Regions from separate parts of the Anoxybacillus sp. EFIL genome, predicted to be linked through region 1. Evidence: riboswitches for the same ligand, from Rfam matches in the RefSeq annotation. Region 1 holds a riboswitch; each other region holds the start of a gene.
What was found. A riboswitch is a leader RNA that binds a small molecule or an ion and turns the genes downstream of it on or off. The one in region 1 is predicted to bind thiamine pyrophosphate.
Positions count from the first base shown of each region.

Region 2: it holds a riboswitch for thiamine pyrophosphate, as region 1 does, so the genes downstream of both, thiC (phosphomethylpyrimidine synthase ThiC) here and thiM (hydroxyethylthiazole kinase) in region 1, are expected to answer to the same signal.
Region 3: it holds a riboswitch for thiamine pyrophosphate, as region 1 does, so the genes downstream of both, tenA (thiaminase II) here and thiM (hydroxyethylthiazole kinase) in region 1, are expected to answer to the same signal.

Region 1 is NZ_SDLH01000008.1:70,614-74,924, reverse strand. Features, by position in the region: gene ES017_RS12005 (enoyl-CoA hydratase) at 1-654, opposite strand, end outside; gene thiE (thiamine phosphate synthase) at 741-1,394, opposite strand; gene thiM (hydroxyethylthiazole kinase) at 1,396-2,187, opposite strand; TPP riboswitch at 2,248-2,363, opposite strand; partial or broken gene ES017_RS11990 (hydroxylamine reductase) at 2,421-2,663, shown strand; gene ES017_RS11985 (thermonuclease family protein) at 2,694-3,221, opposite strand; gene ES017_RS11980 (histidine phosphatase family protein) at 3,218-3,844, opposite strand; gene ES017_RS11975 (ABC transporter ATP-binding protein) at 3,896-4,311, opposite strand, start outside.
Region 2 is NZ_SDLH01000005.1:17,423-21,733, forward strand. Features, by position in the region: partial or broken gene ES017_RS09000 (aldehyde dehydrogenase family protein) at 170-412, opposite strand; gene thiC (phosphomethylpyrimidine synthase ThiC) at 400-2,103, opposite strand; TPP riboswitch at 2,211-2,325, opposite strand; gene ES017_RS09010 (PH domain-containing protein) at 2,461-2,913, shown strand; gene ES017_RS09015 (PH domain-containing protein) at 2,903-4,306, shown strand.
Region 3 is NZ_SDLH01000010.1:50,619-54,929, forward strand. Features, by position in the region: gene ES017_RS13245 (ABC transporter ATP-binding protein) at 1-1,142, opposite strand, end outside; gene ES017_RS13250 (ECF transporter S component) at 1,146-1,736, opposite strand; gene tenA (thiaminase II) at 1,711-2,406, opposite strand; TPP riboswitch at 2,496-2,603, opposite strand; gene ES017_RS13260 (class I SAM-dependent rRNA methyltransferase) at 2,737-3,921, shown strand; gene ES017_RS13265 (PepSY domain-containing protein) at 4,212-4,311, opposite strand, start outside.

The DNA of each region.
Region 1 (4,311 bases):
CGTGTTTAACAATTGTTCTTCGCTTAAATGAGCGTACAACTGCTTCGTTGCGATCATTGCAACAATCGGTTTCGCTAACCATTCATTCACTTTTTGCTGAATCGTCTGTTCATCACCAATTTCATCAATGAGTCCCACTTCATATGCTTCTTGTGCACTCATTACTTTTCCTTCCCATATCACTTGTTTTGATTTTACTTCTCCAATTTTCCGTTTTAAAAAGAAATGGCCTCCACCATCTGGAATTAATCCAATACCGATAAAATTCATTGCAACACGTGCTTGTTCATTTGCAATCACATGGTCGCAAGCGAGCGCTAAGCTAAATCCTAATCCTGCAGCAGCGCCATGCACATAACTGATCGTTAGTTTCGGCAATTGATACAGTGTGAGAGCAATTTGTTTAATCGTTTCCATCACTTCTATGAATGAATGTTCATTCGTTGACTGCAACATCGTTTTAATGTCTCCCCCTGCACAAAATCCCTTTCCTCGTCCACGAATGACGACAATATCCGCCTCGCTTTTTTCCACTTCTTTTAACGCTTGTAGCAACTCCGCTAACATTTGTTCGTTTAAAGCGTTCAACGCATTCGGACGATTCAATTCGATTGTTGCGACTCGCTCTTCATATGACAATACGATATGTTCCATTTTTCCCATCTCCCTCTTTCATATGTTCGTTTTTCTCTTTCGACGGATATAAATAAAATCCTGCATTAAAAATATAAAAGACGACATTAACTGCCGCCTTTTTGTTTTGCACACATCACGATCTCATATAGCCGCTTTGTTTGTTCCCGAATTTGTTCGGCACGGCAAATGGCCGAAATGACAGCGATTCCGTCTGCCCCCGCCTCAATGACTTGTTTTGCTGTTTGTTGTGTAATCCCACCGATTGCCACAAGCGGAACGTGTTTTTCATGTGCGCGAATGTGCTTAATCATTGCCAATCCACATGCTTGTTTTGCATCTTTTTTTGAAACAGTTGGGAAAATCGGACCTAAGCCAACATAATCGGCACGAGCAGAAAGCGCTTGTTTCACTTCATTCAAGTTGTGCACAGATACCCCTAAATAGCGATCCCCTATTCGATCACGAACACGTTCAGCTGCCTCGTCTTCTTGTCCGACATGAACCCCATCTGCCTGTAAGGCAAGCGCTAAATCAACATCATCATTTACAATAAAAGGAATGTTGTGAGCAAGACATCGCTCAAACAATTTCTCAGCTAAACGATATTTTTCAACTCCTGTCAGTGCCCCTTTTCCTTTTTCCCGAAACTGAAACATCGTAATGCCACCTTCGATCGCTTCATCAAGCACGGCGAGTGGATCTTTCGTACAATCGACGCTCCCCATCACAAAGTATAAAGATAGTTTTTGTTTCATCATTTTATTCCCCTCGAATGTGTGCGTATTCATCTACTTCTTCTGCGCTCGTTTCGTATAAAGCATTCAGAAATGCAAGCTGAAAAGAACCAGGTGCTTGCGCTTGTTTGGCTGCTTTTTCAGCTGCTACACCGTAATAAGCGAGCGCAGCGACAGATGATTCTACCATGTTTTCTCCTACACTAGCAAATGCGCCTAATACTGCACTTAATAAGCAACCTGTCCCGGTTACTTTTGTCAACATCGCATCGCCGTTTGAAACGATCGTTACGTGTTCTCCATCTGTCACTATATCATTTTTCCCAGTTACAACGACTACACAGTGAAACATACGTGCTACTTTTTTAGCGACGTGCACGAGATCACCTTGAACGTCTCCTGCATCTACCCCTTTTGTACGTACTTGTTCTCCAGCAACGCTTGCGATTTCTGATGCATTTCCACGCAAAATAGAAATGTTTACTTCATTCAATATACGTCTTGCTGTTTCCGTGCGATACGCTGTCGCTCCCGCCCCAACGGGATCAAAAACAACAGGGACGTTTGCTTCATTTGCCGCTTTTCCAGCAATCAACATCGCTTCTACGTCTGTTTCATTTAATGTGCCGATATTCAATACAAGCGCACGTGCCAAGCGCACCATATCAGCTACTTCTTCTTTAGCATACGCCATGACAGGAGATGCGCCTATCGCAAGTAAACCGTTAGCAACAAAATTGGTCACCACCACATTTGTCATATTATGTACAAGTGGTGACTCCTTTCTCACGCGCGTTAACCATTGTCCAACATTCATCGTTCATTCCCCCCTATAAAAAATAAAAACTAGTCGGAAAGAATCGACTAGTTTACATTGACAAAACATAGCCTACTTCCCTCCGCTGGTACAAACCAGATCAGGTTCAAAGGGTCGGAAAACTGATTGCGCGTTTTCCTCTCAGCCATCGCCATCCGGCACCCCTAGTAGTGTGACTCATTTAATTTTCTTTCATTTTAATACATTTTTTCTCATTATTCAATATAGAACAACTTGCAGAAGCGTTTGGCTGTGAAGTGAATGAACTGCCTGTTAGCATCGTCCTTTCATGGTTTGAACAAAAAGCAGTTGCCATCTTACTCGGATTGTTTAGTTTAGGCATTCAAGACATTCGAATTGGACCGAAAGCACCACACTTCATTTCGGAAGGTGTGTTAAGCGTCCTACAAGATATGTTCGGTCTCAAACTTATCCGCGATGTAGAAGAAGATATGCAAGCCATGTTAGCACATTAAAAGGGCTGTTTCATCCAGCCCTTTTCCCATTTACGAAGCTTGATCTAACCATACGCTCATATTAAATCCTTCTTCTGTTACGTATCCATCCACACTCCAAATGCGCTTTTTCGCTTTTTTTGCTTCCCCTTGTGCTTTATACAATTTTTTTGCATATTTTACATCCGGCTCAAACACATAAGCAACACGTGCCAGCCCTTCTTGTACAATTTTTTCTTGATACAAAGTTCCATCCTCCAACCATATGTACGCAAGCAATCGACCGTAGCGATCATACGGTTGTTCTTTCGCACTTAATTCGACCGTCACTTTTTTGTGAAGAAGGACATCTTTAGCAAATTGCTTTGCTTCTTCACCATACGCCTGTTTTTCGCGATACGTTTCTGGCGTGTCAATGTTTAATAGACGAACCGTTACAATCTCTCCATCTTTTTTTATTTTAATTGTATCCCCATCAACAACATATTGTACTGTCGTAACAAACGTCGTTCCTTTATTTTGCTGTACACAACCGTGAATAAGGAAAATGAATACAAAAAGAACAAACCATTTTTTCATCCTCGTATCATCTCACCTTCAAGGTGCGAAATATTTGACTCACATTCCAAAGTCCACTGTTTTCCATCGAACGAAACGATAGTCACACTCGTACCATATACGCGGCTATTTTCCCATAACTGTGCGAGCGGTTGCTGTTTCCAATATACAAGGAGCGTACGAATAACGACGCCATGTGTCACGACAAGAATATGACCTTCTGAATGAGTATCAGCAATATGCTGAATGGCAGCGACAGCTCGACGTTGCACATCAAGAAACGTTTCTCCAACGATCGGATTGTATGCATGTGGTTCATGATAAAAATAATAATGATTTCGTTCATCTGTTTGAGCAATTTCGGCAATCGTTTTTCCTTCCCAATGACCTAAATGAATTTCACGTAAGCGTTCATCGAAATACATTGGTACGTCACGTTGTCCTAAAACAATTTGAGCCGTTTCTTTTGTTCGATCGCTCGGGCTACAATACAGAGCCGTAAACGGGACAGTACGTAAGCGTTCCTGTAAAAGTGTCGCATGTTTTCTTCCTGTTTCAGTTAAAGATGAATCTTTCCATCCTTGCATGCGTTGTTGTGCATTCCACTCTGTTTCTGCATGACGAATGACGTATAATTTTAACATGTTACATTCCCCCTCCAAACGAAAAAAAGTAAGCTATGTTCGCTTACTTTTTCAGTATGCCATATGTTGTGAAAGTTGTGCAAAAAATATAGACTCTAACGATTGCCCATCTTGGCAAAGTGTAGAAACCGAATCATATACGAGCATTTGTCCTTGATGAATAAACGCAACAGCATCTGCAATTTCTTCCACGATCGACAACATATGTGTCGAAAAAAGAATGGCTTTTCCCTTTTCTTTTTCAATCTGAATGAGTCGTTTAAATTCCCATACCCAATACGGATCTAAACCGTTTGTTGGCTCGTCTAAAATAAGCAATGGCGCGTCTGCTAAAAGCGCTTGCGCAAATGCAAGACGTTGTTGCATTCCTTTTGAATATGTCTTTACTTGCTTATGTTGATCGTTCGTCAACCCAACAAGCTGTAAACATTGTTCGACACGCTCAGCTGTTGCTCCTTGCCATCGTC
Region 2 (4,311 bases), on a different contig from region 1:
CCACTCCCCCTTAATCCCATTATACTATATCAAAATGAATAGTCATTCATTATTTTTGGTTTTATGAAAATCATCGTTTTTTTGTTTCATTCATAAAAAATGAGCTGCCCTAAAGCAACTCATCATATCATTTCAAAAAGGCAGCGCTTTCGAGACGCTGCCTTGACGATTAAAAAAATCCAAGTTTTTTCGGTGAGTAGCTAACAAGTAAGTTTTTCGTTTGTTGATAATGTTCGAGCATCATTTTGTGCGTTTCACGTCCGATTCCTGACATTTTATATCCACCAAATGCCGCATGCGCAGGATATGCGTGATAACAATTTGTCCATACACGTCCAGCTTGAATGCCACGTCCAAAGCGATACGCTGTATTGATATCGCGCGTCCATACTCCAGCACCTAGTCCGTATAATGCACCTTATTTGTATATAATGCTTTTCCTTGTTCGACAAACTGTTTTGCCTTCTCCTTCATTCCTTCGTGTTGTAAAGTTTTTTGCAATTGATGTGAGATGTTCATTGAGCAAAATTTTGGCCCGCACATTGAACAAAAGTGGGCAAGTTTTGCTCCTTCAGCTGGTAACGTCTCATCATGATACTCACGCGCACGTTCAGGATCCAAAGACAAGTTGAATTGATCATGCCATCGGAATTCGAACCGTGCTTTTGACAAGGCGTCGTCTCTTTTTTGTGCACTAGGATGCCCTTTTGCTAAATCGGCAGCATGAGCAGCGATTTTATAAGCGATAACACCTTGACGGACATCGTCTCTATTTGGCAATCCGAGATGTTCTTTCGGAGTAACATAACAAAGCATCGCCGTGCCGTACCACCCAATGATTGCTGCACCGATAGCTGAGGTGATATGGTCATAACCTGGTGCAATGTCAGTAGTTATTGGACCTAATGTATAAAAAGGTGCCCCGTGACAAATTTCTATTTGTTTGTCGACATTTTCTTTAATTTTATGCATTGGAATATGTCCCGGACCTTCAATCATGACTTGAACATCATGCTCCCAAGCAATTTTTGTCAATTCTCCAAGTGTTTGCAGCTCGGCAAATTGAGCTTCGTCGTTTGCATCCGCAATCGAACCAGGGCGCAATCCGTCCCCAAGTGAAATAGCGATATCGTAAGTTTTTAAAATCTCACAAATCTCCTCAAAATGAGTGTATAAAAAGTTTTCTTCGTGATGTGCTAAGCACCATTGCGCCATAATGGAACCACCGCGAGAAACGATCCCCGTCGTGCGATTGACTGTTAAAGGAATGTAACGAAGTAATACGCCAGCATGAATAGTAAAATAGTCGACCCCTTGTTCTGCTTGTTCGATTAATGTTTCACGATAAACGTCCCATGATAAATGTTCGACAACTCCATTGACTTTTTCTAATGCTTGATAAATAGGGACAGTACCAATTGGAACAGGAGAATTGCGAATAATATATTCTCGAGTCTCGTGTATATGTTTTCCTGTTGATAAATCCATGACAGTATCAGCGCCCCAGCGGATCGCCCAAAGCATTTTTTCAACTTCTTCTTCTAAGGAAGAGGTGACAGCTGAATTTCCGATATTTGCGTTAATTTTCACGTGGAATTTACTTCCTATAATCATCGGTTCACTTTCAGGGTGGTTAATATTAGCTGGGATAATTGCTCTTCCTGCCGCCACCTCTTGACGAACAAATTCGGGATCCATTTGTTCGCGAATTGCGACAAACTCCATTTCAGGTGTAATGATCCCTCGTTTTGCATAGTGCATTTGTGTAACCGTTTTTCCTTTTTTCGCGCGCATCGGTTTGCGTTGAAAAGGTAAGTTCGCATTAGGAAACCTTCCTTCATACTTTTCGACATCGCCGCGTTCGACTATCCATTCTTCTCTTAACGTTGGCAATCCTTTATGAATATTCGGTTCAAAAAGTGGATCGGTGTACGGTCCGCTTGTATCATAAACGCGAATCGCCCCATTTTCTAATATTGTTGTTTCTGTTTTTGTTGGCGACAGTTGAATTTCACGCATCGGAACACAAACATCTTTTCGACTTCCTTGCACGTACACTTTTTTACTTGAGGGAAATAACATGTTGGAAAATAAATTGTTCATTCTTATTCGCTCCTTTTCATTTTTTAATAGGAGCAATGCCAACACGTAAAAAAATCAGGTTCCATAAAAAGAACCTGATTTTGTCCGCAAATAGTACAAGCGAATGACACTCGCACCATCTACTTCCCTACGCTGGCATCACCCAGATCAGGTTCAAAGGGTCAAAGAACTTTTGCGCGTCCTTCTCTCAGTCCAAGCTATTGGACACCCCTAGTAGATGCAAAATTATGAACTTTAAAAATAATCTAGCATATGATAAAAATATTGTAAAGTATATATATTCGAAAATATACTTGATGGTGTTTGTATTTTAGAAGTAGCGGTAATGGAGGCATTGAAGGAGAGGGGATAAGAAACATGGAAAACGTACTTTCTGAACGGGCCGTGTTGATGTGGCGAATGTATGAAGTTATTCGTTTATTTATTTTTCTTCTCTTATACGTGATTGTTCATTTTTTCGTTCCTATGTGGGTTGTTTTGGGACTCGTTTGCTTATGGATTGCTGATGCGATTTTGTTTGTTTTTTTCGTTCCGCGCTGGAAATGGGAACGCTGGCGATATATCATTCGTGATCGAGAAATTGAACTCGAGCACGGGGTATGGATTCGAAAGCGTACGCTTATTCCCATCCATCGCGTTCAACATGTTGATGTAAAGCAAGGTCCGTTAGCACGAAGGCAAAAACTGGCTTCACTTTACATTTATACAGCGGCAACTGCGCACGAAATTCCATTTCTTGATGAACAAGAAGCAGAGAAGTTGCGTTACTACATTTCCTCTTTAGTGAAGGAAGATGAAAATGATGCATGAAAAGAAACGGTTGCATCCGATTGCGATTGTTATTTATATAGTTAAGCGGTTAAAGCAAGGACCGTTTTTGGCGCTTGCGTTACTTCTAGCAATAAAAAAGAAAACAGGTGATCCTTTCGTTGATTGGATGCCTTTGTTTTTATTTCTTTTTTATGCTATGCTCGCTGGGTATATGTCGTGGCGGCGATTTACATATCGTTTACAAGAAAATGACATGTATATTGAACAAGGGATATTTGTAAAAAAGAAACGGTATATTCCATTTGATCGTATTCAAGGTATTTCACATTCGTCAGGGGTGTTACAGCGGCTTGTAGGTGTTGTGCAAGTACATATTGAAACAGCTGGCAGGCAAATGGATGAACCAGAAGTAATACTTTCAGCGGTTTCCATAGAAGAAGCAAAGCAAATAGAGCGAGCGGTGCATCACAAAAAACGAGAAAACATATTTATAGAAATAGAAGATAAGACGGATGCCATATTTACACTTCGTTTTCGCGACGTATTGTTTTTATCTATCACAAGTGGTGGTGCTTTTGGAGTCATTGCAGCGATTGGTGCATTTTTTTCTGAGTTTGATGATTTCATTCCGTTTGAACGGCTAAACATATTTTTTCGCGCTGACGATACAGCTTCTACACTTGTCTTTTTGCTTGTCGTTTTTATGATCGCTTACGTGTTGTCTGTGATCGGTCATCTTTTTCGCTATATGAATTTTACGGTTGTCAAACAAAACAAAACGATAACGATAACAACAGGATTGCTGCAAAAAAAGAGCATTTCTACATCGATTGAGCGCGTTCAAGCCATTGCAGTGAAGGAAAGTCCGATTCGGTACTTGTTCGGTTATGTTTCTGTTCACCTTATTCATGCCGGAGGGGCACTTGATGATGGAAAACATGGCAGTCTCGTGTTGTTTCCGCTTGTTCGTCAAAATGAAGTCGTGTCTCTCGTTGCGACGTGCTTTCCTAAATATCGTTTGCACAATTCGTTCCGGTCGCTATGTACACGTGCCCGTTGGCGCTATATGTTGAGGTCGCTCTATATGGTTATGCTCATTCCGATCATCACAATCGTATTTTTTCAGCGATTTGAAACGCTCCTTCTCCTTTTGCCCGCAGTATATGTCGGCTATCGAAGTTATAAGCGAGCGGGAGTAACGATTAAGAGTGAGCAGCTAGCATTGAGAAGTGGATGGCTGACGATAAAAACGGTATATATGTTAAAACATCGTATTCAGTCATTAACGATCTCGCAAAGTCGTATGCAACAACGACTCGGATTATGTACAGTACGTGCGACTGTCATGCCAGGCATACGCACAAAAGTCGTTGATGTGGACGAACATAAGGCACAAGCAATATACGAATGGTTTTTGGGAAATAAGGCATGAAAAAG
Region 3 (4,311 bases), on a different contig from region 1:
TGGGCGCTTAAATGAAACCGCCTAAGCAACCTCTCTACTTCCTCTTCTATTTCATATTCCGAGCGTTTTTCAAGACGTAAACAATAAGCTAGCTCATCATCTACACGATTTGTAACAAATTGAAACTCTGGATTTTGAAATACAAAAGCGATGTTGTCGTATAATACCCCATCATTTTTTACTAGCTCTCCTCGCCAATACATATCGCCTTCTGTTCGAATTAACTTCATGAAGCTTTGCAGCAACGTGCTTTTTCCTGCCCCATTTTCTCCTGTGACCGCAATCCATTCACCTGCACGAATGACGACATCATCGACTGTGATTTTTTCTTCTTTTTGTCGAAAACCGCGGAGCGACTGCACATGTAAAAGCACGTCTGACGGATGATACGGCTGCTGCGCTGTTTTTGGCTTTTCGTACATCTCCCACACTTCTGGATACCAAATGCCTTGTTCGGCAATAAACGAACGATACGTCGAAAATATATGATCCGTTGGGCCATCGGCAATCATTTCACCACATTCGTTAAACAAAATGATGCGCTCAACAAAATCGAGAATATGATCAATTTTATGCTCAACGATAACAACTGTTCGGTCGTCCGCTACTTCTTTTAACGTTTCCCATACTGCTTTTGTTCCTTCTTCATCGAGAAGCGCTGTCGGTTCATCTAAAAATAACACATCCGGGTCAAGCGCCAAGACAGAGGCAATCGCTAACCGCTGTTTCATTCCTCCCGATAACGTTTGAATCGGCACATGAACGTGCGGAAGACGAAGGCGCACGCGTTGAAGAACGCGCTCGATTTTTTCTTTCATCTCCGCACGTGGCACACCGAGATTTTCAAGGACAAACGCAATTTCTTCATCGACGTACGGCATGCAAAACTGCGCATCCGGATCTTGAAACACATAGCCGACTTGCTTTGGAATATGAAGCGCTTTTGCTTTCATCGGCACATCGATCGAGCGTGGAATAATGCCCGCCATCACTTGTAATAACGTCGATTTTCCACACCCTGATGGACCTAAAAGCAACACTTTTTCTCCTTTTTTGATCGAAAGCGATACATCGGTAAATAACCGTTTTTCCGCCCCCGGAAACTTTAACCGCAATTGTTCAATGTGTATCAACGATGTCACCTTCTATTTATCAAGCGAGTCGTAATCTTCTTTTGTCGTCGGGCGCAACAGTTGCGTCACACCTGTCGCTTCGAGCGCTTTGACAAGCGAATAAGCAAATACCCCCGCAATGATGATCGCTCCAACGAAACGCGCACCGATAAATAACGTTAAATTCCACCACGCTAATTGATCGATATATCCTTTGTAAAAATCAACTACTAACGAAGCGATGGTTGAACCGACGGCAGCAAGCGACACAACCGCCACGTCGAAACGTTTATAACGGAAAGCGGCGAAAACAAGCTCAGCGAGCAATCCTTGCACAAAACCGTAAAATAACACTTCTAGTCCCCACTCAGATCCAGCTAAAAACTCCCCTGAGGCGGCAGCGACTTCCGCAAGCAACGCCACTCCTGGCTTACGAATCAACAAATATGCCACTGTCGCAGCAATAAACCACATGCCATAAATAAGCTGATCGAGATGAAGCCCAAGCGGTTTCACCGCATAGTAAAGCGGTCCCCACACTTTATACACAATCCCAAACACAATCGCTACAACAACGGTCGTTAATACGTCTGTTAATTTAAGCCCTTTCGTTTGCATAAACATCCTCCTCTTCCATTGGCCAACGTTCTAATTTGTACGCCATGTCCCAAAATAAATATTCATACTGACTGCTGGTCCAAAAATGTTGCTTCATTCGCTCCAACTCTTTTTCACTTACTGTTTTCGCTATGTCGTTTAAGCGCGCAATTTGTTGTTCGACAAGCTGTCTAAACCAATCGGAGCCGTACGCTTCGATCCATTTCGCATAAATTGGATGATTCGGCTTACAATGCTTCAACCTCTCGCCAATTTCGTAATATAACCAATAGCACGGTAAAATGGCCGCTAACACATCACCAAAGTGCCCCGCAAACGCTGCCCGATACATATGTGACGTGTATGCATACGCGGTTGGGGCGGGAACAAATGACGCCTTTTCTTCTTCTGTAATGCCGAGCTCTTTCATAAACGTTTCATGTAAATGAAGCTCAGCTTCATACGTATTTTGCGCATGATTCGCCATGCTTGCGGTCGTTTGTAAATCGTCAGCCATCGCCCCGCCAAGCGCTTGCACTTTCGCAAAGTGTGTCAAATAATATGAATCTTGTAATACATAATACCGAAAACAACGTAAATCTAGCGTTCCTTCTCCTAGCTCTGTCACAAACGGATGTTGAAAACTCGCTTCCCAAATCGGATCGACAGCTTTGCGCAACTGTTCTGAAAACAACATTTCCTCTCCCCCTCATGAAAAATAAAAAACCACTTTCTTTGCGCAAAGAAAGTGGTTTGTAAACGATGGAAATTGGCATATAGACACACTTCGCACCGTCTCCACTTCCCTACGCTGGTATGATCCAGATCAGGTTCTAAGGGTCTCAAAGGCACACTTTGATCTCAGCCTATCTAAAGGCCCCCCTAGTGGAATGCATTTGCGTTATTCACTTTGTCACTAATATTAGCATATTTCATTGTTTTGTCAAATATTTTTCTCCATTATTTGCGCACATCGTGTTCTTCCTGTATGCTAAAGTAGCGAATATATAGTTCAGGAGTGGAATGTATGGCGAATGTATTTTTAAAACGAAAAAGAAAAAAGCGGCTCGAGCTTGGACATCCGTGGGTGTTTCAAAGCGAAGTTGACTATATTGAGGGGGACGTTGAACCAGGTGATTTCGTCAACGTATATAACCATCAACGTCATTTTTTAGCGAAAGGGTACATTAACCCGAAATCACAAATGATCGTGCGCGTGTTAACGCAAAATCCAAATGATGAATTAAATGCGCAATTTTTTATGAATCGCATTCGGCAAGCGTGGGCGTATCGCGAGCGCATGATTCCGGGCGTTCGTTCATGTCGCGCCATTTATGGAGAAGCGGATTTTTTACCTGGGCTCATCGTCGATAAATACGAAGATGTGCTCGTTGTCCAAATTTTATCGCTCGGCATGGAAAAAAGAAAAGAATGGATTTTACAAGCGCTTCTTGACGTCTTTCAGCCGAAAGCCATTTATTTGCGCAACGACGTCCACGTGCGTGAATTAGAGGGGCTGAAACAAGAAAAAGGATTTTGGTACGGCACGTGCGATACGAACGTACAAATTGAAGAAAATGGCGTGAAATATATTGTCGACATTGAAAACGGGCAAAAAACAGGGTTTTTCTTCGATCAGCGCCAAAATCGTGCCGCGATCAAGCCGCTCATTACAAGCGAATCGACTGTGCTCGATTGTTTTACGCATACCGGCTCATTTATGTTAAACGCCTGCTTATACGGGGCAAAACATGTGACCGCTGTCGACATTTCTGAACATGCGATTGAAACGGCAAAAAGAAACGCTGAGCTAAACGGATTTACAAACGTCGATTTCGTCGTGGCGAATGCGTTTGATTATTTAAGAGAGTGTGTACAAAAGGGGAAAAAATGGGATGTAGTCATTATTGATCCTCCAGCGTTTGCTAAGTCCGCTCATGCGGTACCAAAAGCGCTTGCCGGCTATAAAGATATTAATTTAAACGGCTTAAAGCTCGTCAAAGACGGCGGCTTTTTCGTAACAGCCAGTTGCTCGTATCATGTGCATCCCGATATGTTCCAAGCGATGGTCGCAGAAGCAGCGTTTGATGCAAAGAAAATTTTACGTCAAATTCATTGGAGCGGCGCAGGATATGACCATCCGAAACTGCTTGCCGCCGATGAAGGGGATTATTTGAAGTTTGCGATTTACGAAGTACATTCACGCAAATAAAACAGGTTGGCGTCCGCCAACCTGTTTGAAAATGGACAAAATTGTTGCTCACACACGACAACAAGATGGTGTATACTATAATTGAAAACGCTTACTTTTGTGTAGGTGATCGATATGTCATTAAAAACGATTTGTCCCAAGTGCTTCGGGAAAAAGAAAATAAAAATTTGTTTGTCGCTGTATAAAACATGCTCGTTTTGCAACGGAACAGGGAAAATTCAACAAACACCAACGAAACGAATTAGTTAAAAAGCACTTCACACCAACCATGGATGCGAAGTGCTTTTCGTTTATGCCACGGATTTTCGCTGTTTCGCTTTTGCCTGCGCTCGCAAAATTTTCACAGATAAATAAATCCCTGTTCCCGTTAAAATGATTATCGCAATCGCA